3 regions of the Shewanella bicestrii genome follow, and region 3 is predicted to be linked to each of the others. Evidence: predicted binding sites of a transcription regulator. Region 3 holds the regulator's gene; each other region holds the start of a gene.
The links. The regulator sigma-54, encoded in region 3, starts transcription at its own class of promoters, with help from an activator protein. The targets are predictions, from matches to a motif close to GTTGGCACGNNNNTNGNNT.

Region 1 (6,933 bases), 2.4 Mb from region 3:
TTCCGTGGTTCGCATCGCTTTCATCCTGAAAGTCTCTCCTTACCACTCCATCAGTGTTTATTCCTTAAACACTGTCCAGTCATCCTGACTGCTAACTTCCTGTTCGCTGTAGTTCCGTCTACAAATGAATTCTACGACAGCTATGGCAGGCAAGCTTTCGCAAAAGATAAAAATGTAAGCCGCCATATTAAGTTCATAATGGAAAAAATTTCTTAACATATTGATTAGATGTGACTTACCTAAAACTAGGTAGTCATTGTCAGTCAAAAAACTTACAAATCACTTACAGCCTTGTGAGATATATCTCACAAGAAGTCGGGCAATTTATGCCGTTGGAAGGCACAAACATTGATTTATCCCGAGACGCTTAAACACATCAAAGGAAATAGCGACTGCATAAAAGAGTAAAAATCGTTCGATAGATTTTATTTTAAGATATACCGCACGTAAAAGTGGACATTATGACATATTGTAAAAATAGGCGTAGGAGAATAGAAAAAAGAAAGGGGCGCACTATGTGCACCCCATTTATCCTCTGCAAGCCATCCTGCTTGATTGTGCTCCCTGCACCTTCCTTGCGATCGTTTGCTCCCTGCAAGCGTCCTTTAATCCCTTTATTTCCCTGTGCAGTGAAGTCTCCACTACACTCAATCCTTTGACCCGAATATCCTATTTCGGCTCCTGTCACATCCAGTGACTCATCCCAATCGCGTCCTGCTGAATCCTTTCCTCACCATAGTACAAGCTGTTCACCCTTATACTTATCCTTTTACTCGATACTTCCTGCATCCAGTAACGCTTAATCCTTAAGCTTGTCCTTTTCATCCTGAAACCTGCTATCCCAGCAGATACAACGTCCTCTATCATCCATGAGAAAGCAGCCTTGCTTTTCCTTAGCCTATCCTAGGCAGATGACAGTTTTCCTACTGTCAGTGGTTCAAATCCAAGAACCTGAATTCGTCGCTTCTTGCGTCCCTCTCGCCTGTATTGCAATCCCTGCTGTCCATTTGCTTTGGCGATGAGTTAATTCTACGTGGTTCTCGCTATTTTTGTTTCGGTTAAAGAACACACACTAGCGCACTTTTCATACAATCAAGCTTTATTAAAACATAACACTATGATTTTAAATACACTTTAAAAGCTGTGATTACAAAACAGTCAGTAAGAAAACATTTTATCCTACAGGCTTTGTAAGCGATCTCTCACACGGGTGTCAGCTTCTCACTGGTCAGGGATATTTAGCACTTCAACTTACCGGTGATAATTTGTGCAAACATCACCCAATCACCCATCAAACTGTACAAGGGATATTGGAATGTCGCGGGGCGATTATGCTCAAACACAAAGTGTCCCACCCAAGCAAAACCATATCCCACTAAGGGGATAAACAGTAAAAGCCAACCATTTGCGAAAACCAGCGCAGCGACGAATAACAGGAGCACTATAAAACTGCCAATAAAGTGCAATCGCCTGCAGCTCAAGTCCTGGTGCTGTGAGAGGTAAAAAGGGTAAAACTCAGCGAAGGAGCGGTAAGGTTCATTCATCTTGTTGGCCCGTGTAAAAAAGTAATTGTCCGGCCACATTGCCTATGCTCAATTCTCCGAGGGAGACAAAATCATGTTGCATAAATAACTGGCTATGGGCTTCTTGAGTAGTAAAGACCCCAATCCCCTCAAGTTCGGGCTGCTCATCGCACCAACTTACTACGGCTTGCACAAGTTGATGACCTAACCCCTTTCCCTGCTCATTAGGCGCAAGGGCAATAAATTGTAGGATCCCGCAGTGCTCGCTCGGTAGCAGCTCGACGATGCTCGATTCTTTCTTCATTATCGCCTGAGTCGATTGCCAGCCTGTACCAAGCAACATCTTGAGTCGCCAGTGCCAATAGCGGCCCTCCCCGAGGGGCACTTCCTGAGTGACCACACAGGCAACACCAACTAAGCGTGTTTGATCAAACAGCCCAATTAAGGCTTGCTTCTCCTGCCAGAGCGCATTCAACTCTTCACGGATTGCGGCACGTAATTTTTGTTCGTAGGCGAATTTGTCTGAAGTGGATAAAGCATCCACAAAGAAAGGGTCGTCATGATAGGCGTTGTAGAGAATCGAAGCGGCGAGGCGTAAATCTTCGGCGGTGAGATAAACTGCACGGCACTCATCCAAGGTATTATTGTCCATTTTTAGAATTCCTTGATTTAGATCACACTCTTAGGAGTAATTATCACTGTATCAAGGAAACAAAAAAGTGCAAATTTTAATCATAGATTGCATTTTTCAGTGAGTTGCATACCCTAAATAAAGGCACACTGAGAGGATGCGAGCATGGATACAACGCCAGTCGATTTGAGTCATCTATTTGAACAGTTGGGATTAGCCAATCAAGCTCAAGCCATAGGGCAGTTTATTGCGACCCATCAACTTCCCCCTGACACACACTTAACCGAAGCGCCATTTTGGACGCAGGCACAAAAGAGTTTTCTGACCGAGGCATTAGAGGCCGATGCCCAGTGGACCGAACTTATCGAGCAGCTCGATGTGCAATTAAGAAAGCCCTAATGACTTAGGGCTGAGACTGAATCACTTCATGGCGAGTTGCGTTGAGTCGTTAAATTTTGTTGTAGGCGGTGTCGCCCCAACCGACTAACACACTGTTACTTAAGACGATTGGCGTGCATTCATCCTTAGTGGTTTTACCGTCACTGTGGGTATGCTGGGTGCGATAAAAGAGGACCAACACTTCTTTATCGGCTTGGCCGTCTTTCTGCTGCAGATAAGATTCGCTAAAGTCCGAGGCGCCCATCAGGGTCATCACTTGGTCTTTGCTCATGCCAAGGCTGAGCTTAGTCAGATTATTGCGGTTTTTGTCCTGTGTTTTTTCCCAAGATTCGTTGCTATCCCACTTAGATTCACTGTCACCGACATTGACCACACAACCGCTAAGACCTAAGCTTGCTAACCCTAAAAACGTGACCGCGATGAGTTTGCGATTAATATTTGCGTTCATATTATGACTTCCTGTGTACTTGTTATAAAAATGCTTAAAAAGCAAAATCAATGCCAAACAGCAATGCATTGATTTATAAGAACTAAAACAACCACATCACAGTAAGTTAGTGAAAAACACGATATACATTAAGGAATTTCACTTATTATGAGTCCGATTGACCAAGTGTTAGCAGCAGCGTGCGCACTCGAAGCCAGCGGTAAAACCCCAAGCCTTGCCTTGATAAAAAGCCGCGTCGGTAACAAAATCCCCATGCCGCTGTTAATCCAAGGATTACAGCAGTTTAAATCGATACCCAAAGCCGAGCGTGAGCGTTTAGCGGCCCAATCACAACCCGTGGTTGAAGAGACTCATACCGCCGAAGCTTCGCCCCCCACAGTCGCCACACTGGCGCAACAGTTAGTCCAGTTACAACAAGGTATTGAGCAAGCTCTCGCGTTAAAAAACAACGAGATCATGCAACTCAAAAATGAACTTATCGAGCTGAAACAACGTGTCAGTCAACTCGAATCCCAAGGAAAATCCGCTTAATGTTTGTCACCGAATTGCGCTTTGAATGCTTTGCCGATACCACCATCAGTGCGGCAGAACGTGCCATCAATCAATTACTCGAAGCTTACCGTGCTAATGGCCAAATCCTTGGCCGCGAATTTGCCGTGGCATTCAATGAGGGCGAATTCCGAGTACGCCTACTCACGCCTGAAAAAAACAGTTTGAATCATCGTTATCACAGCCCTTGGGTGAAAAAAGCACTGGCGGAATTAACCGAGGCTAAGCTACTGGCGCCACGCGAAAAATTCATCGGTCAGGATATTAATTCTGAGGTGAGTAATACTGAGCCACCCAGCTGGCAACTGCTCTACACTAGCTATGTGCATATGTGCTCGCCCCTGCGAAGTGGCGATAACCTATTGCCCATCCCGCTGTACCAAATCCCCGCCACTTTTAATGGCGATCATAAACGGGTTATCCGCTGGCAAACCGAGTGGCAAGCCTGTGATGAGTTACAAATGGCGGCCGCCACTAAGGCAGAATTTGCTGCGCTAGAAGAATTATCCAGCCCAAACAGTGATTTATTTAGGAGAGGTTGGGACTTACGCGGCCGAATCGAATACCTGACCAAAATCCCCACTTACTATTATTTGTATCGCGTCGGGGGACAGGATCTGCAATCCGAGTTAGCTCGCCCCTGCCCACGCTGTGGCAGTCAAGACTGGAAACTCGACGAGCCGCTATTAGATATGTTCCACTTTCGCTGCGAACCTTGCCGCATAGTGTCTAACTTGTCTTGGGACCATCAATAACGCCCAGTGCTGAAGCGCAAACTCGGCAGGCAAAATAGCCGAGTTTGCAAGAGGCTTTTTCAAGAGACCTTTGCAACATTTCCCCGCGCTTAACGCTTACCTATCAGGTTGTGCCACATACGTTTAAAGCTGGCAAAAATCCCCGGATGTTCGAGCGCCGGCATAGGCAATTCTTCATGTTTCACAGGTGGCGCGATACGTGGCGATAAAGCCTCAATAAATTCAGCTACACTCGGCGCCAATTGGGTGGAAGGTAGCTCGCCAGGGATTTCAACCCACACACTACCATCAGCATTATCAACGGTTAGCATCTTATCGCCCTCATCGAGCAAACCAATAAACCAAGTTGCCGGTTGCTTGAGCTTTTGCTTCATCATTAAATGGCCGATGATGTTTTGTTGTAGGGCATCAAAATCTGCCTCATTCCATACCTGCAACAATTCGCCCGTGCCCCATGGTGAATCAAACAACACGGGCGCGGCAAAATACTCCCCATAAAAGTGATTGATATCCGGCCACAATGTTAGTTCAAGCGCATGCTCAACATTCGCAAAACTGCCGAGCTGTTCACGCTTAACGGGGAGCCAAGACACCGCCTCTTCGGATGATTCATCAAACTCACCTTGAATACACAAAGATGGCTCGCCCTGCGGGTAATATCGCGGTAATTCGCCTAAAGTTGATAGGTAAGACTGATGATAGTTTTGCAAAAATTTATCGAGAGCAGGCAGACAAGACACTTAAGCACAATCCAATTTCGGGTATAATGTGCGCCTATTTTGACATGGAAACAGTATTGATGACACACAATCACGATCCCTATAGTGATGCAAAAGAGCTTGCCGGCCTAACCTTAGGTAAAGCCACGGATTACCAAGCCGAGTATGATGCGTCGCTGCTGCAAGGGGTTCCTCGCTCACTTAACCGTAACGCTATCAACCTCACGGCGGAAAGTTTGCCTTTCCACGGAGCCGATATCTGGACGGCCTATGAGTTGTCATGGCTAAACGCCAAGGGCAAACCTATGGTGGCTATTGCCGACATTCAGCTAAGCCATGAAAGCCAAAATCTGATCGAGTCAAAATCCTTCAAACTGTATTTAAACAGTTTTAACCAAACCAAGTTCGACAATATCGAAGCGGTGCAAAAAACCTTAGTGCAGGATCTGAGTGAATGCGCCCAAGGCCAAGTCACGGTAAAGATTATTGAGCCTAAGAGTTTTGGTATTCAACGCGTCGTCGAACTGCCAGGCACTTGCATTGACGATCTGGATATCGAAGTCAGCGACTATGACTTTAACCCGGATTATCTTGAAAACAGCACAGATGACAAACAGATTGTTGCCGAGACACTCAATTCTAATCTGTTGAAATCAAACTGCTTAATCACCTCTCAGCCGGACTGGGGCAGTGTGATGATCCGTTATCAAGGGCCTAAAATCGATCGCGAAAAGTTACTCCGCTATTTGATTTCGTTCCGCCAGCATAACGAGTTCCACGAGCAGTGTGTCGAGCGGATTTTTGTCGATTTAAAACATTACTGCCACTGCACTAAGTTAACCGTTTACGCCCGCTATACCCGTCGCGGCGGCCTAGACATTAACCCTTACCGCAGTGATTTTGAGCACCCAGGCGAGAGCCACCGCTTAGCAAGACAGTAATCAACTTGCAGCAAAAAGCCCTGAGTAATCAGGGCTTTTTTATTGTCTGTTGTAAGCTATTCAACCAAGCTCACAACTTAAACTGTACCTGCACTTAGCCCAAATTCGCCCTAAAAATCTCTTGCACTTGGCTCAACGTGGCATTGTTTGGCAGGCTGAAATACAAGTAACCATCGCCACGGAATGCGCGGTCAAGCTCAAGCAACACATGGGTTTGCTCGGCATCGCACACCAGAGAAACCTCTATCTCTCGCAAACGATTAAAGCCCATATTGCGCGGCTTAAACTCTAGCTCTTGGTAACAACCCGATGTGGAACGAAAGGCGCGTGTATTGAGGAAACCTTGCTCCACATCGGCTTTAACTAACACAAAACCAAGGCCGTCCATCGCCTTTAACACATGCTCGGCAATCGCCGTTGGCATAATAACCAGCGCATCGATATCGCTAGGGTCGAGCGCGGTATCTATGTCCACTCCCGTTTGTAACCATACCTGGGATTGATTATTGCGCACTGGGAGCTGAGTAAAAGGGGTTTCGGGGTGCAATTTACCTGAAAACGGGATCTCGCGAATTTCACCCGCTTGAATTTCAAAGGACTCAGTCAAGCGCCAGCTCGCCAAGCGATGGTTCTTAAAATAGTCGCCGTTATCGCTACTCACTTTCACCTTAGTCATTAGGGCTAAGTCGAGGCCAGAGATCTGCTGCGGCACATTACCGCCTTTAACGACGATAGTGGCATTAAAGATTTGACCTGGCAGCAGTCGATTATCAATTAATTGGGTATCGACCGTCGCACCACCGATACCGACAGAGGCCAGCAGTTTTTTAAACATGGGATTTCCTTATGTTGCTAAGGCTGCGCGGATAAGCAGCCGTAATACAGCGGTTATTCAATTAATGAGCAGATTTGCACTCGAGCAATAATTGCTGGAAATGCGCGCCTAAATCCTGCTGAGCAAATTGTTC
Region 2 (6,933 bases), 690 kb from region 3:
TATTATTTACCCATCCCAAGTGTTTGTTGCAGCATAGATTTTGCCGCCTCAGCCACTTGAACATTCATCTGATATGAGCGAGAAGCTGAAATCATGTCAGCCATTTCTTCCATGACATTCACATTTGGTTTGTAAATAAAGCCATCAGCATCCGCCATCGGATGATCCGGCGAATACTCTTTTAATAGGGGCTTATCACTCTCGACTATGCCTTTCACCGTGACACCTTGGGAAGCTTGTTGCTGACTCTGCGCCTTGGCCATTTCGGCTTCAAAAATGGGATGACGAGAACGGTAAGTTTTATCTACACTGCTGGAGACTGAATCTGCGTTAGCAATGTTACTCGCGGTAGTATTTAGCCGCAGAGACTGGGCTGACATGCCAGACCCCGCAACATCGAAGATATTAAATAAACTCATGATTAATCCCCTCTCAGCGCTTTTTTCATGCCGCTAAACTTACTGTCCAAAAATCCCAGAGACATTTGATATTCGAGCGCATTTTGCATAAATGCCGACTGTTCCTGTTGAATATCCACTGTATTGCCATCTCCAGTATCTGGCTGATTTGGCACACGGAACTTCACGTATTGTCCCGTTAACTGTGCGAGGCCAAAATGCTGCTCATCGCCTGTCATCTCAAGGCTATTGCGTTGCTGTTGCTGGGTTTTCGCAATATTTAAGGCGGCAGAAAAATCGACGTCACGGGCTTTATAATGTGGCGTATCAGCATTTGCGATATTGCTTGAAATCACTTCAGCCCGCTCAGCACGGATCCCCAACGTGAATTGGTGAACACCCAGTGCCTTATCAAAATTAATCGCCATAAAATTGCCTCCATCGTGTCACTCACGGGAACAAAGCAATTCATGTGCCAAAAAACAGAAACTATCAGAAATGTGTAGAAATGGGGTTTGGTGGGGTAAAAAATTACCGACTAATGTCGGTAATTTTTATTTAATATCATAACATTAAGTCTTTTTCTGGTAATAGATACCAGGGTTGCAACGCACCATGTCAAACTCATCTGTCAGGCCCGCAATGGATTCTGACGCGCCGAGAAAAAGTATGCCCTTCGGATTTAATGCGGCAGCGAATTGCCGCAAAATTTTTGCTTTTGCCTCTGGGGCAAAATAGATCAGCACATTTCGACAGAAGATAATGTCGAACTTGCCGAGTAAGGTGTAACTCTCAAGTAAGTTATGGGCGCGAAAATTGACTAAACGCTTAACGTTATCCTTAACTCGCATGTTGCCAGAGGGCAAAGCATCAAAAAACTGGCGCTTACGTTCCTCGGATAAACCACGCGCTAGCGCCAAACTATCGTATTCGGCATTTTTGCAACGTTCCAACATCGAAGGCGAAAGATCGGTTGCTTGGATCGAGGCGCCGCCCGGCAAAGCTCCCGGCTTCTTCTGTTGATATTCTAAGATAGTCATTGCCAACGAATAAGGCTCTTGGCCAGACGAGCAGGCAGCGGACCATATTTTTAATGGACGCCCCAACTTACTGTATTCAGGTAACAACACATTATTGAGCAACTCAAACGGATAACGGTCACGAAACCATAAGGTTTCATTGGTAGTCATGGCGTCGATCACTTCTGCCCGTAAGGCTCGCTCCGTGGGCTTCATCGAATGTTTTACCACATCGGATAACGAAGGCAGATTATATTTGCCCATCAAAGGAGCAAGACGGCTACGTACTAGGTATTGTTTATTTTCCCCCAGTACGATGCCGCTGTGTTGTTCTAGGAACAACCTAAATTGATTATATTCGGCTTCAGCGAGTGATTTGTCAGGCACATTCACGTCCTAGATCCTATAGCAAGCACCCAAATAAGTGCCAACAATCATGTAATAAGGGCTAGATTATAGCGTAAAGCGCTACTAGGCACTAACCCACACTTTCACTACAAACTTAAATGCTTGTTCACTGCTGCCGCTAATTCATCAGGATTGAATTTCGCGATAAAGTCGTTGGCGCCTACTTTTTGCACCATGGCCTGGTTGAACACGCCGCTGAGTGAGGTATGTAAAACGACCTTAATATGCTTGAGCTTTGGATCGTCGCGGATTTCTGCCGTTAAGGTATAACCATCCATTTCAGGCATTTCGATATCGGAAATAATTAATGGGATCTCTTCCGCGACATTGTTCATTTCACTAGCAATCGCCTTTAACTTGTCCAATGCTTCGCGGCCATCTTTTGCCGTATCAATTTGTAAGTTTAATGATTCCAACGCGCGAATAATCTGTTTACGAGCCACAGCCGAATCATCAATCACCATGATGTGATAATGCTGACTTCTATCGATAGTGAGCTGCTCATTGACTTCTTCACTGATCGCGGTTTTTACTGGGGAGATTTCATCAAGAATCTTTTCAACATCGAGAATTTCGACTAACTCGCCTTCAATTTCAGTTACCGCCGTCAAATAGGAATAACGGCCAGCACCTTGAGGTGGCGGCATAATGGCTTCCCAGTTCATGTTGATGATACGTTCAACTGAACTAACCAAGAAACCTTGTACGCTACGGTTATATTCAGAAATGATAATAAAGCAATTCTCGGTACTCGCGAGCGGACGCCCACCAGTTGCGGCACTTAAATCGATGACTGAAATGGTCGTTCCGCGAATATGTGCCACCCCTTTAACGTAGGGATTAAGTTTAGGCAAGGCCGTTAATGGTGGACACTGCAGAACCTCTTTTACTTTGAATACGTTAATCCCAAAACGTTGACGACCATTCAACTTAAATAGCAATAGTTCTAGTCGGTTTTGACCTACGAGTTGGGTGCGTTTGTTGACTGAATCAAGAATACTCGACATAACTCTGCCTTGTTGTTCTGTTTATGTACGGCCCTAAAACTCGTTTGAGTATAGGCATATTAATTGCTTGCGTCTTGTTATCCATAACCATAGTTGAAACTGAGTCAAACTTCTGACACGAAATTTTGGCCTTAACGACACAGGACAGTTTCACGTTTGATAAAAGTATAGGTGCATTCTGGCGTTACAAGCTAGTCTCTTCATTATGAAAGTAAATTTAGTATATTTTTTATGTGTTATCGCATTATTTCTCACCTCGGCGGCCAATGCAGCTCCCGAGGTACCTAGCGTATCGACGATATCAGAGTTAGCTAAAGCCCTTATTAATGAAAAGATTTCAGTACCGGCGAATGCCAAAGTGGAAATCGCTCCCCAACCTATCGACAACCGACTACTGCCAGCACAATGCGCATCCCCAATAAAAGTTGAACTAGCATCCGATAGGGAAATCAGCCGCAACAACACAGTAAAAGTCAGCTGTGATACACCTGATTTGGCCTACCCTTGGCAGATTTTTATGTCGGTGCGTGTTGATATTCTGTTCCCTGTGGTCGTTGCCAGCGAAACACTGGCGCCAGGGGAGTTAATCAGTCCGACTCAGGTTGAAATCCGTTATATTGATCAAAATAGTTTACGCGGAATGCAATTTAGCGATACCAGCCAACTTTCAGGCGTACGGGTTAAACGCCGTGTTGCCAAAAATTTTCCCATTTTTGCCAACAACCTTTGCTTTGTCTGTAAGAATGATTCAGTGTCGATTTATGTCCGTTCCAGTAATTTTGTGCTAAAAACCGTGGGTGAAGCACTGCAAGATGGTAATATTGGTGACCAAATTAGGGTCAAAAATAGCAGCTCAAACAAGGAACTAGATGCTATAGTCACAGCCATTGGCGAAGTCGAAGTTAGAATGTAAAATAAGCTAAAGCTTTTCGTTGGGCTGCCGATACCCCAGTTAAGAAATCCCGTATACACGACGCTGGAGCCTAAAATGGCAATTGATATTAGCAAATTTAACGCCGGAGCGGCCGCGCAAGTCCGTTCAAACAGTACTAAAAAGAGCAGTGAAAGCGAGCAATCGACTCAGGTTGCGGCCAAATCGACTCAACAAAAAGGTGACTCTGTTGTCATTACGGCTCAAGCTCAACAGCTACAAGGAGCTCAAACCAAAATGGCCAGCCTACCTGAAGTCGACCAAAAGAAAGTCGCTGAAATTAAGCAAGCGATTGCCGAAGGTCGCTATAAAATTGATCCCGAAAAGTTGGCGGCCAACATTGCCAGCTTCGAAGCTGAATTGAATGACCTCAATAAAGAGTAACTATGACAGAAATAGCTAAACTGGTAGATCAACAACACGCCCATTTGGCTGTTCTTAAACAGATTATTCTCAAGGAAAAAGGCGCTTTGGTTGACCAAAACGCCGATTTGCTTTTATCGCTTGCGGAGCAAAAATCAACATGCCTGCAAGAACTCAAGGCCAACGATGACTTACTGGCCAATCACAGCGATAAATCCTTACTCACCTCGCAAGTAGAACTATCCCATAAAATGGCCGCCGTAAAAGAGGCCCTTGCCGAATGTAAGGATCTTAACGCTCAAAATGCCAGTCTCATCGAAATGAATTTGGCGAGTCTAAACCGTTTTGCCCAAGCCTTACAGGCGAGCCGAAACGCGACTACCCTGACTTATAACGATAAAGGCAGAACCTCGACCCTTTCTAGCTTAGGCAATGATTTAAAAGCATAAGTCGAGCAATAAATAGTAAACGGGATATAAACAAAAGCCGCGCTAAAACTGAGTGCGGCTTTTGTTTATTGGTAAAGCGACGACAAAGTCACCCAGCACTAGCGCTAAAACCTACCCTAGCGCTAAAAATAGGTAACGTCTTTGATTCTTTGTGGGCGACTCTGCTGTTGGTAAATTTGCCATACCTTGGCAAAATCAAGCTCCAACTCAGTGACATAGTGATCCCCTGCCGGATAGCTTTTTACCACTCTCGCGCCACGGATCACCCCAGTAACAGAAGCTTTAACATTGTCATCTGTCAGCATCCAATCACTGACACTGCTATTGGCAGTGATCTTTTGTCCATACACTTGTTCAGCCAGTTCACGATAAGCCACAATTTTTGAGGCCTGCATCGCCATCAATACTCGTTGGGACTGCTCTTTAGCCGGTTGAGTCGCTAGCGGGGCATAACCTATGGCCGTCAGCTTAGGAAAACTGCTTGGCGGTACATCTTCCCACTGAACATATTTATCTTTGGCAGCACACCCTGTTAGTAGGAGCGCCGCAACAATGAATAGGTAGCGTTTCATTTTCCATCTCCTAGCACTCGCACTTCATTCATACCAGGGCTCGACTGGCGGTATAAAATCCCATCCTGAGAGATAACTTGCTCTGAAGGCTGCATGTAATTGCTCAACTCTTTTTGGGTCACATAGGTTTGAGAGGCTGACACCACGCGGTTATTACTCAAGGTAACAATCCGAGTGTTGATTGCCATGCCATTGGTCGTGGGGCTCATCGTCGATACCACAATATGGTCAACGGGCAAATTAGTAGACAATTTTTGCCAGTCACGCGTCAAAATAAAATCGCCCTCACCAGTAACACGCAGTCCATCAGCGAGATTTAACTCCACCACATTAAATTGAAAACTGTGCAACGATGCCATGAGTCCCTGCTGCAATTGCAGCGCAACCGCATTCGTACTCGTCATGTCGCCAACTAATACTGGTGTAGTTACAACAATAGGTTGATCAGGACGCAATGCATCATTTTGCTTGACTAGCTCAGTCACAATACGCTGCGCTAAATGATTAATCACCGCTGTCGGCGGCAAACCATTGCCATCAACTAGGCTAGGTTTGGGCGGTACAACGGGTTTCGTCGTACAACCTACCAGCACCACAAGTGCCAGAGGAATAAATGCACGCTTCAGCATTGGAATAACCTCATCGTCTAAATCAATGCGACTCACATGAAGTCGCGGTCTTTGGCGTAAATCAAGCAAATATTAGACCAAGTCAAAATATTGCGCTTAATGAACTCTTCAGATTATCGACAAATCCATTGATAACTTTATCCCTAGACCACGATAAATCAGGCATACAATTTGCTTAGAGCAATAAAGTACTGCCAGTAAACTGACTCATCCCAGCAATTTTAGTTAAGGGCTTATTGATGAACATACTAAGAAAGAACTTGCTCATAATCAGCAGCCTACTGCTATTTGCTGCACAGACAAACGCCGAATGGGTCGAGGCCAGTGGAGAAGCGGTGATCACCAATGGCAACATCGCCCAAGCACGTGAAGAAGCCATCAATCAAGCGGTGAGTTATGCCACGCTCAGTACCGGTATCCAGATCACCAGCGAACAGCAAACGACTAATGGTAACTTAACGCAAAACAGCTTTGCGATTAATCGTTATGCCCAGGCGATTAGCATTCAATTGGTGAGCGAGCGTATTCAAAGCAATAAAATCTATGTATCCCTCAGGCTCGATCTCAATGATGACCCAACCCAGCAATGCCCGGCAGGCCAATTAAAGGCCGCCATCTTAATTCCCCAAGCGCAAATAAAAGACCGAGCACAGTTGCGCTACGGACAATTATCGGGATTTGAAGAAGTCATCTCCGAGAAACTGGGTAATAGTATTGATGGCTACTCATCTACTGGTTTTAGTCATATCCATGCCAAAGAACGGCTTGATATCGCACAAGAATTGGTCGATATCCGCGGCTATCGACTCCCTAGTTGGTTGAGTGAAATCACCGATAGCCAATATATTTTATTGCCACAAATCATCGATATATCGACTGAGCCTGTGCAATCTACCTTTATGGGATGGTGGGATGAAGCGCCACTCAGACAATTCCAATTTAAACTCAGCCTCTTTCACGGCATTAGCGGCGAGGAAGTGTGGAGCAAAACCTACAGTACCTCTGCCCCGTGGGAGTTTGAAGAACAGGCCATCATAGCCCCTAATAGTGACCGATTTTGGCGTTCATCCTATGGCAGAAATATCAGCCAAATCATGCAAGAAGCAACTCGAGATATAGACAACACGCTTAATTGCAGACCACTGTTAGGGCAAGTC
Region 3 (6,933 bases):
GTGTTCATTAGGCTGCCCGCGGTTTCATCGGGGTAGGAGAGCGCTTGCTCCACCCGCTGGCGGTTTTGCAGGCTCATAGACTGCAATACTTGCTTATAGACGGTATCCGGCAAGCTTCGCAGGATATAAGCGAGATCGTCCGTATCCATACTGGCGGTCGCCTTGGCGACCCGTTCAGGGCTCATGGCGCGGATCAACGGATCTTTTAGCTCTTCACTGAGTTCATCGAGAATATCCCCGAGCTGATCTTGATCGATAAGTTGCCATAGCACTTGCCGCGCTTTAGGGGGCGAGGACTCTAAAATCAATGCGATATCCGACGCCGCCATGTTTTGCAGCATTTGCCTGACATGCACAAACATACCGCTATTGAGGGCATGGCTCAGTTGGTCGAGACGTTGTTCGACTTGTAAGCTGTCTGAGGCTTCTACAGGCATGTTTCCTCCAAGGTGGCGACGTGGATGGGGCGTTTGGCTGTTGAAGACTTAAGCCAAAGGACTTAAGCCAAAGCGCAGCAGTATATTGTAATTGAGCGCACGGGAGGGCGTCGAGTCACAAATGTGTTTTACTGGTATAAGGTGCTGAAATCAAAACCAAACAGGGTACTGAATAACGGTAGGGGGCATCGAGATGAGATGTCGAGGCAATTAGCAGGCTTCGTCGAACTTAGCGTCGATAAGCGCGCAGATGGCATTGAGCGCAGGCTCCGCATCTGGACCTTCGGCAATCAGGGTAATGGTTTTACCCATACCCGTTTCCAGCATGAGTAGCCCTAAAACACTGGCGGCAGAGGCTTGTTTTTCACCTTGGATCAGCGTAATGCTGGCATCAAACTCTGAGGCCAACACCACGAGCTTTGTCGCGGCGCGGGCATGTAAGCCGAGTTTATTGCAGATGGTGATTTGGCGCTCAAGCTTTGGCATGGCTTAACTCTCGGTGGCGGGCATTCACTTTGTGTTTGCCATTGCTAAAGCGTTTAGCCAGTTGCTCGGCCACGTAAACCGATCTGTGTTGACCGCCGGTACAGCCGATGGCGATGGTCAGATAGCTGCGGTTATTACGCTCTAAGTGGGGCAACCAAGTCTCGAGTAAATTCTCAATTTGCCAGATGAACTTGTTAACCAGCGGCTGGCGATTTAAAAACTCGGCAACGGGTTCATCTAAGCCGGTGAGAGGGCGCAGCTCGGGTTCCCAATGGGGATTGGGTAAAAAGCGCACATCAAACATAAAGTCGGCTTCGGTTGGCATACCATGCTTAAAACCGAAGGACTCGAAGTTGATCACCAGTTCCTTATCGACACTGCCAAGCAGGATTTGCCGTACTTGGTCGCTGAGTTCATAGATATTCAGATTTGAGGTATCTATGTAGTGATCCATCTGCTGTGACAGGGGCTCGAGCAATTTGCCTTCAAGTTTGATGGCTTCTTGCAGTGATACTCGGCTCTTAGATAAGGGATGTAAGCGCCGAGTCTCGCTGTAGCGCTTTAACAGTACTTTATCGCTGGAATTTAAGAAGAAGCTGGTAAGTTCAGTGCCCTCTGGCAGGCTTGCGAGCTGTTTGACGAGTACCTTGTCTTGCTCCGGCAGGTTACGTACGTCAACGCTGATGGCGACGAGATCGTTACTGCCCTTGAGCTGTTCGAGTAAGCTGCCAATCAGCGGCAACGGAAGATTATCGACACAATAATAGCCGAGATCTTCAAGCACTCTTAGTGCGACCGATTTGCCTGAGCCTGAGCGCCCTGACACTATGACCAGTTTCATCCAGTGATTACCTGATAGAGTTCCGTTTCATCATGCGTCTTGCGCAATTGCTTCAATATTTGTTTGTCGCTGAGCTTTTCAGCCATGCAGGACAAAGTGCTTAAGTGCTGTTGACATTGGTCAGCAGGCACCAGCAGCGCAAATAAAATGTCGACAGGTTGTTTATCGATAGCATCAAAGGCTATCGGCTCCTCACATTTCACCAATATGGCTATGGGTTGTGTTATATCGGTTAATCGGCCATGTGGAATGGCGATGCCGTTACCTATACCTGTGCTCCCCATCTTTTCGCGCGCCACTAGGCTTTCGAAGATCTCTTGAGATGAGAGGGTGGGGTACTGGGCAGCGGCTAAGTCGCTGATAAGTTCCAGTACCTTTTTCTTACTGCCCGGAGTGGCGCAGGTCGTGCATTCCGGCCGCAGTATGGTACGAAGTTCCATTGCTAGTGTTTTGTTAACTTCTCTTTGTGTTTAATAACCTGACGATCAAGCTTGTCGATCAGGACGTCTATGGCAGCATACATATCTGCATGCTCTGAAGTCGCGAAGACTTCACCACCGGTGAGGTTGATTCTCGCTTCGGCAATTTGTTGCATTTTCTCAACATTGAGCACAACGTGCACATTATTGATCTGTTCGAAATGACGTTCAAGTTTTGAAAACTTTTCCTCAACATAAGCCCGTAACGATTCAGTAATCTCGATATGGTGTCCACTCAGGTTTATTTGCATATAAACGTCCTCCGATTTCCACTTTAGGCTATAAACTTTTACGCTGATTGGAAGGGGGAATAAGCATCGCTTCTCGGTACTTCGCAATGGTTCTGCGCGCAACGTTAATTCCCTGTTCTGCCAGAAGCTGTGCCATCTTGCTGTCGCTTAATGGTTTTTTCTGGTTTTCCGCTGCAACCAGTTTCTTAATGAAGGCTCTGATTGCCGTGGATGAGCACTCACCGCCATCATCAGTCCCGACGTGGCTTGAGAAGAAATATTTTAGTTCAAAAAGTCCCTTTGGGGTATGCATGTATTTTTGTGTCGTCACCCGTGAAATGGTGGACTCATGCATCTCTACCGCCTCGGCGATATCGTTCAGGACCATAGGTTTCATGGCTTCTTCACCGTATTCGAAGAAGCCCTGTTGATATTGCACTATGCAGTTTGCCACCTTGAGCAGTGTTTCGTTACGGCTTTCAAGGCTTTTGATAAACCACTTGGCTTCTTGCAGATGCCCGCGGATAAATTGGCTATCGGCTTGGCTTTTGGTGCTACGCGCCATGGCTGCATATTGCTGATTAACATTGATTTTTGGCATGTAATCTGGATTTAACTCGACCACCCAGCGACCGTTTTTCTTCGATACCGATACATCGGGGATGACATATTCTTCATCAACAGGGGTGATGAGCAAACCGGGGCGAGGGTTTAAGGTTTGGATCAGCGCTATGCTGTCCCTTAACTCGTCCTCTTTAAGTTTGGTCTTACGCATCAACAACCTAAAGTCGCGGGCAGCGATCAGATCTAAATGATCTTTGATCAACATGCGGGCGTTTTCGAGGTGTGGGGTATCCGGCGAAAAATGGGAGAGTTGGATAAGCAGACATTCGCTTAAATCCCTTGCGGCGACACCAACGGGATCGAAGTGTTGAATACGCTTAAGTACTGCTTCGACTTCATCCAGTTCTATCTCAGGATTGCCCATGGCCTCGAGGATATCTTCAGTACTTTGAGTGAGATAACCTTGATCGTCGATGGCATCAATAATCGCGGTGGCGATGGCTAAATCGGTTTCAGAGAAGGGCGTGAGGTTTTTCTGCCATTCTAAATGCTCGTACAGGCCTTCACTGGTTTCCCCTTGGAAGGGCATGTCATCTTCACGGCTGGCGCCAGAACCTGAGTTTGGCGAGGCGGTAAAGACTTCATCCCAGGTAGTATCCATGGGCAGTTCTTCGGGCAGGGATTCTTTGGTCAACGACTCGGCAATGTCCACGGTGGAATTGTCTTGTTCCTGTGGCAGGGCCGTTGTTTCGCTAAAGTCGGTATCGGCGATATCTTGCTTACGTTCGGTAGGCGCGTCGAATTGCTCCTCTTCCAGCTCGAGAAGAGGATTAGAGTCTAAGGCTTGCTGGATCTCTTGCTGCAGTTCCAATGACGACAATTGCAACAGACGAATGGCCTGTTGGAGTTGTGGCGTCATGGTTAACTGTTGACCCAGTTTGAGCTGGAGTGACGCTTTCATGTTACCGCTGATCCCTACGTTATTATTTTGAATTTAGGCCGCTTGTTATCATATTGATGGCGCTTATAAGCCAAAATTCAAGGCTAATTGGCTCTGTTTCAGTAACTATAGCCTGAATTGTTCACCTAAGTACACAGCCCTAACTTGCTGATTGTCTAAGATCTCTGCGGGAGTTCCTTCGGCAATCAGGTTTCCGTGACTAACAATGTAGGCATGTTCACAGACGTCTAAGGTCTCGCGCACATTGTGGTCTGTGATCAGTACCCCAAGGCCTCGGCTCTTGAGTTGTTCGATGATTTTCTTGATATCGATAACCGAAATCGGGTCGACACCGGCGAAGGGTTCATCGAGCAGAATAAACTTAGGATTGGCCGCTAAGGCGCGGGCAATTTCGACACGGCGACGTTCACCGCCCGATAACGACATGCCTTGGCTATCGCGAATATGGGTGATATGGAACTCTTCGAGCAGATGTTCCAGCTCTTCTTCGCGTTGATCGCGATTGAGCTCTTTACGGGTTTGCAGTACCGCCATGATATTGTCGTGCACGGTCAGCTTGCGAAAGATACTGGCTTCCTGTGGCAGGTAACCAATGCCTTTACGGGCGCGCAGGTGCATGGGATCGGCGGTTAAATCATCATCGTCGATAAAGATATGGCCTTTATCGCTTTTAACTAAGCCCACGACCATATAAAAGGTGGTGGTTTTACCCGCGCCGTTTGGGCCGAGTAGGCCGACGACTTGACCCGTTTTCACCGTCAGGCAGACATCTTTCACAACCTGACGACTCTTATAACTCTTAGCGAGATTCTGTGCTTTTAAGGTGATTTGGGTCATTTAGAGTCCTGTTTTTTCACAGGTTTGTCCGCGGGCTGGTTCTTGATCTCTTCCTGATAGTTATCAGGTTGAATAATGGTAATCACGCGATCATCACCGCTACCCGTACTCTCAGCGATCAATTTTTGCTGAATAATATCGTAACGGATGAGGTTACCCGTCACTTGGCTACCCGCTTGGTCTAGGCTCGCTGAGCCCGTCAAAGTTAGGGTGCGGGTCGCCATTTCGTAGCGAATTTCTTTCGCGCTCGCTGAAGCTGGGCGTCCATCGTCGAGGATCTGGCTATACGTCGCAGGATTACCGGTTGCCACTAAAATCTTGCTGTTTTCCCCTTCGGCAGAAAATGCACGTAGTTGATCTGCATGGATTTTGATCGATCCTTGGGTGACTTCAACCGGACCGAAGAAAATGATCTGGTTGTTTTTAATGTCCGCAGTTTGGCTAACGGCTTTAATTTTCACTTCTTGCTGTAAGTCACCAACCTTGGCGAAGGCGCTCATGCTGGTGATTAGCATTAGGCCGGCAAGTAATATGTTATTTTGCTTCATAGGTTCCTACTACCTGACTGGTCAATTGCACTTCCTGCGCGTTAAGGTCGGCATAAAGGCCTTGCCCTTGAATATTAAAATCTTTCCCTGTGACGTAAATGATGCGGTCAGAGGTCATTATCATAGTGTTGAGATCGAGTTCTAAAAAACTGGTGGACAATGTCTGTATGGGTTCACCAGGGCTGATGGCATCGATAATAACATTATTTTCTAATACAACCTTGCCGGTATCTTTATTGAGTCGACCTTGGTCGGCTCGGATCTGCCATTTTGCTTTACCTTGGTCGGGATAGACAAGATAGACGGGCTCAGTAAAGTCGGTTTGGTTTTTCAGCTCATAGTGTTCCATGTGCTTTGCCGTGACGCGACTGTTAACTTGCCCTTGCTCATTAAACTCAATGCTGCGCAGATCTTCGATAATGTAATCGGGTCTGTCACTGACGTTCAAGCTGTCATCCGTATCGCCACCGCGTTTTTGCTGCACTTGCCAATATAGCACCAGCGCAGTACCAAAAAAGGCGATAATGGCGAGGGTCACACGACTCATATGCTCATCCCATGGGCGGAAGTGAACTTATTTTGGCTCAGCAAGAGCAGATCCGTGAGTTCCCTGAGTGCGCCATGTCCACCATTCAAGTGAGTCACAAAATGGGCATGTTGACGGACATAGGGATGACCATCGGCAACACAGACGGCCAAGCCGACCACATTCATCACCGGCAAGTCGACAATATCATCACCGATATAGGCGACTTCTTCTGGGGTGACATTGTAGAGCGACAGCAGCTCTTCATAGGGAACGAATTTATTATCCACGCCCTGATAAATATGCGTCACACCCAGAGCCGTCATACGGTTTTCGACAATTTTAGACTGACGGCCAGTGATCACCGCCAGATTAAAACCACTGGTCAATAATGAGCGCACGCCATAACCATCACGGGTGTGGAAGGCTTTGAGTTCTTCCCCTGAGTTGCTCAAATAAATGCGGCCGTCGGAAAACACCCCGTCCACATCGCAGATCAGCAGTTTAATTTTTTGCGCCCTTTGCCAAACATCGTCGCTGATGGGGCCATAAAAACCTTGCAGTGGCATTAAATCACTCCCGCTTTAACCATATCGAGCATATTGAGGGCTCCGACAGGATGATGTTCTTTATCTATCACTATCAGGCCGTTGATATTTTTGGAATCCATTACTTGCAGCGCCTGCGCCGCTAAAACGTTTTCAGTAATTGTGACACAGTTTCGCGTCATCACATCGGCAATCGGCGTGGTGCGTAGATTGACTTGGGCATCGATAACGCGGCGCAGGTCGCCGTCGGTAAAGATACCCACGAGTTTGTTTTGTTCATCGATAACCGCGGTCATGCCAAGGCCTTTCTTGGAGATCTCATACAGGGCATCGGTGATGCAGATATCGTGTTTAACCAGTGGTAAATCATCGCCGCTGTGCATCACGTTGCTGACTTTAAGCAGTAGCTTACGACCTAAGGCGCCGCCCGGATGGGACATGGCGAAATCTTCCCGGGTAAAGCCTTTGGCTTGCAG

Region 1: a site for sigma-54 is predicted at 3,041-3,059, ahead of CF168_RS06730 (DUF3192 domain-containing protein). Genes of this name have one in related genera too.
Region 2: a site for sigma-54 is predicted at 2,883-2,901, ahead of flgA (flagellar basal body P-ring formation chaperone FlgA). Genes of this name have one in related genera too.

Annotation. Positions count from the first base shown of each region.
Region 1 is NZ_CP022358.1:1,544,712-1,551,644, reverse strand. It holds gene CF168_RS06745 (DUF962 domain-containing protein) at 1,239-1,544, opposite strand; gene CF168_RS06740 (GNAT family N-acetyltransferase) at 1,537-2,175, opposite strand; gene CF168_RS06735 (DUF2789 domain-containing protein) at 2,320-2,553, shown strand; gene CF168_RS06730 (DUF3192 domain-containing protein) at 2,603-3,001, opposite strand; gene CF168_RS06725 (hypothetical protein) at 3,149-3,532, shown strand; gene CF168_RS06720 (Zn-ribbon-containing protein) at 3,532-4,305, shown strand; gene syd (SecY-interacting protein) at 4,395-5,045, opposite strand; gene queF (NADPH-dependent 7-cyano-7-deazaguanine reductase QueF) at 5,105-5,965, shown strand; gene CF168_RS06705 (sporulation protein) at 6,060-6,800, opposite strand; gene CF168_RS06700 (hypothetical protein) at 6,862-6,933, opposite strand, start outside.
Region 2 is NZ_CP022358.1:3,282,342-3,289,274, forward strand. It holds gene flgC (flagellar basal body rod protein FlgC) at 3-419, opposite strand; gene flgB (flagellar basal body rod protein FlgB) at 422-826, opposite strand; gene CF168_RS14285 (CheR family methyltransferase) at 971-1,810, opposite strand; gene CF168_RS14290 (chemotaxis protein CheV) at 1,912-2,832, opposite strand; gene flgA (flagellar basal body P-ring formation chaperone FlgA) at 3,038-3,745, shown strand; gene flgM (flagellar biosynthesis anti-sigma factor FlgM) at 3,821-4,147, shown strand; gene CF168_RS14305 (flagella synthesis protein FlgN) at 4,150-4,575, shown strand; gene CF168_RS14310 (LPP20 family lipoprotein) at 4,698-5,147, opposite strand; gene CF168_RS14315 (FlgO family outer membrane protein) at 5,144-5,776, opposite strand; gene CF168_RS14320 (flagellar assembly protein FlgT) at 6,016-6,933, shown strand, end outside.
Region 3 is NZ_CP022358.1:3,970,556-3,977,488, reverse strand. It holds gene mgtE (magnesium transporter) at 1-437, opposite strand, end outside; gene CF168_RS17455 (HPr family phosphocarrier protein) at 648-923, opposite strand; gene rapZ (RNase adapter RapZ) at 910-1,764, opposite strand; gene ptsN (PTS IIA-like nitrogen regulatory protein PtsN) at 1,761-2,204, opposite strand; gene hpf (ribosome hibernation promoting factor) at 2,207-2,494, opposite strand; gene CF168_RS17435 (RNA polymerase factor sigma-54) at 2,523-3,998, opposite strand; gene lptB (LPS export ABC transporter ATP-binding protein) at 4,104-4,835, opposite strand; gene lptA (lipopolysaccharide transport periplasmic protein LptA) at 4,832-5,383, opposite strand; gene lptC (LPS export ABC transporter periplasmic protein LptC) at 5,370-5,930, opposite strand; gene kdsC (3-deoxy-manno-octulosonate-8-phosphatase KdsC) at 5,927-6,478, opposite strand; gene CF168_RS17410 (KpsF/GutQ family sugar-phosphate isomerase) at 6,478-6,933, opposite strand, start outside.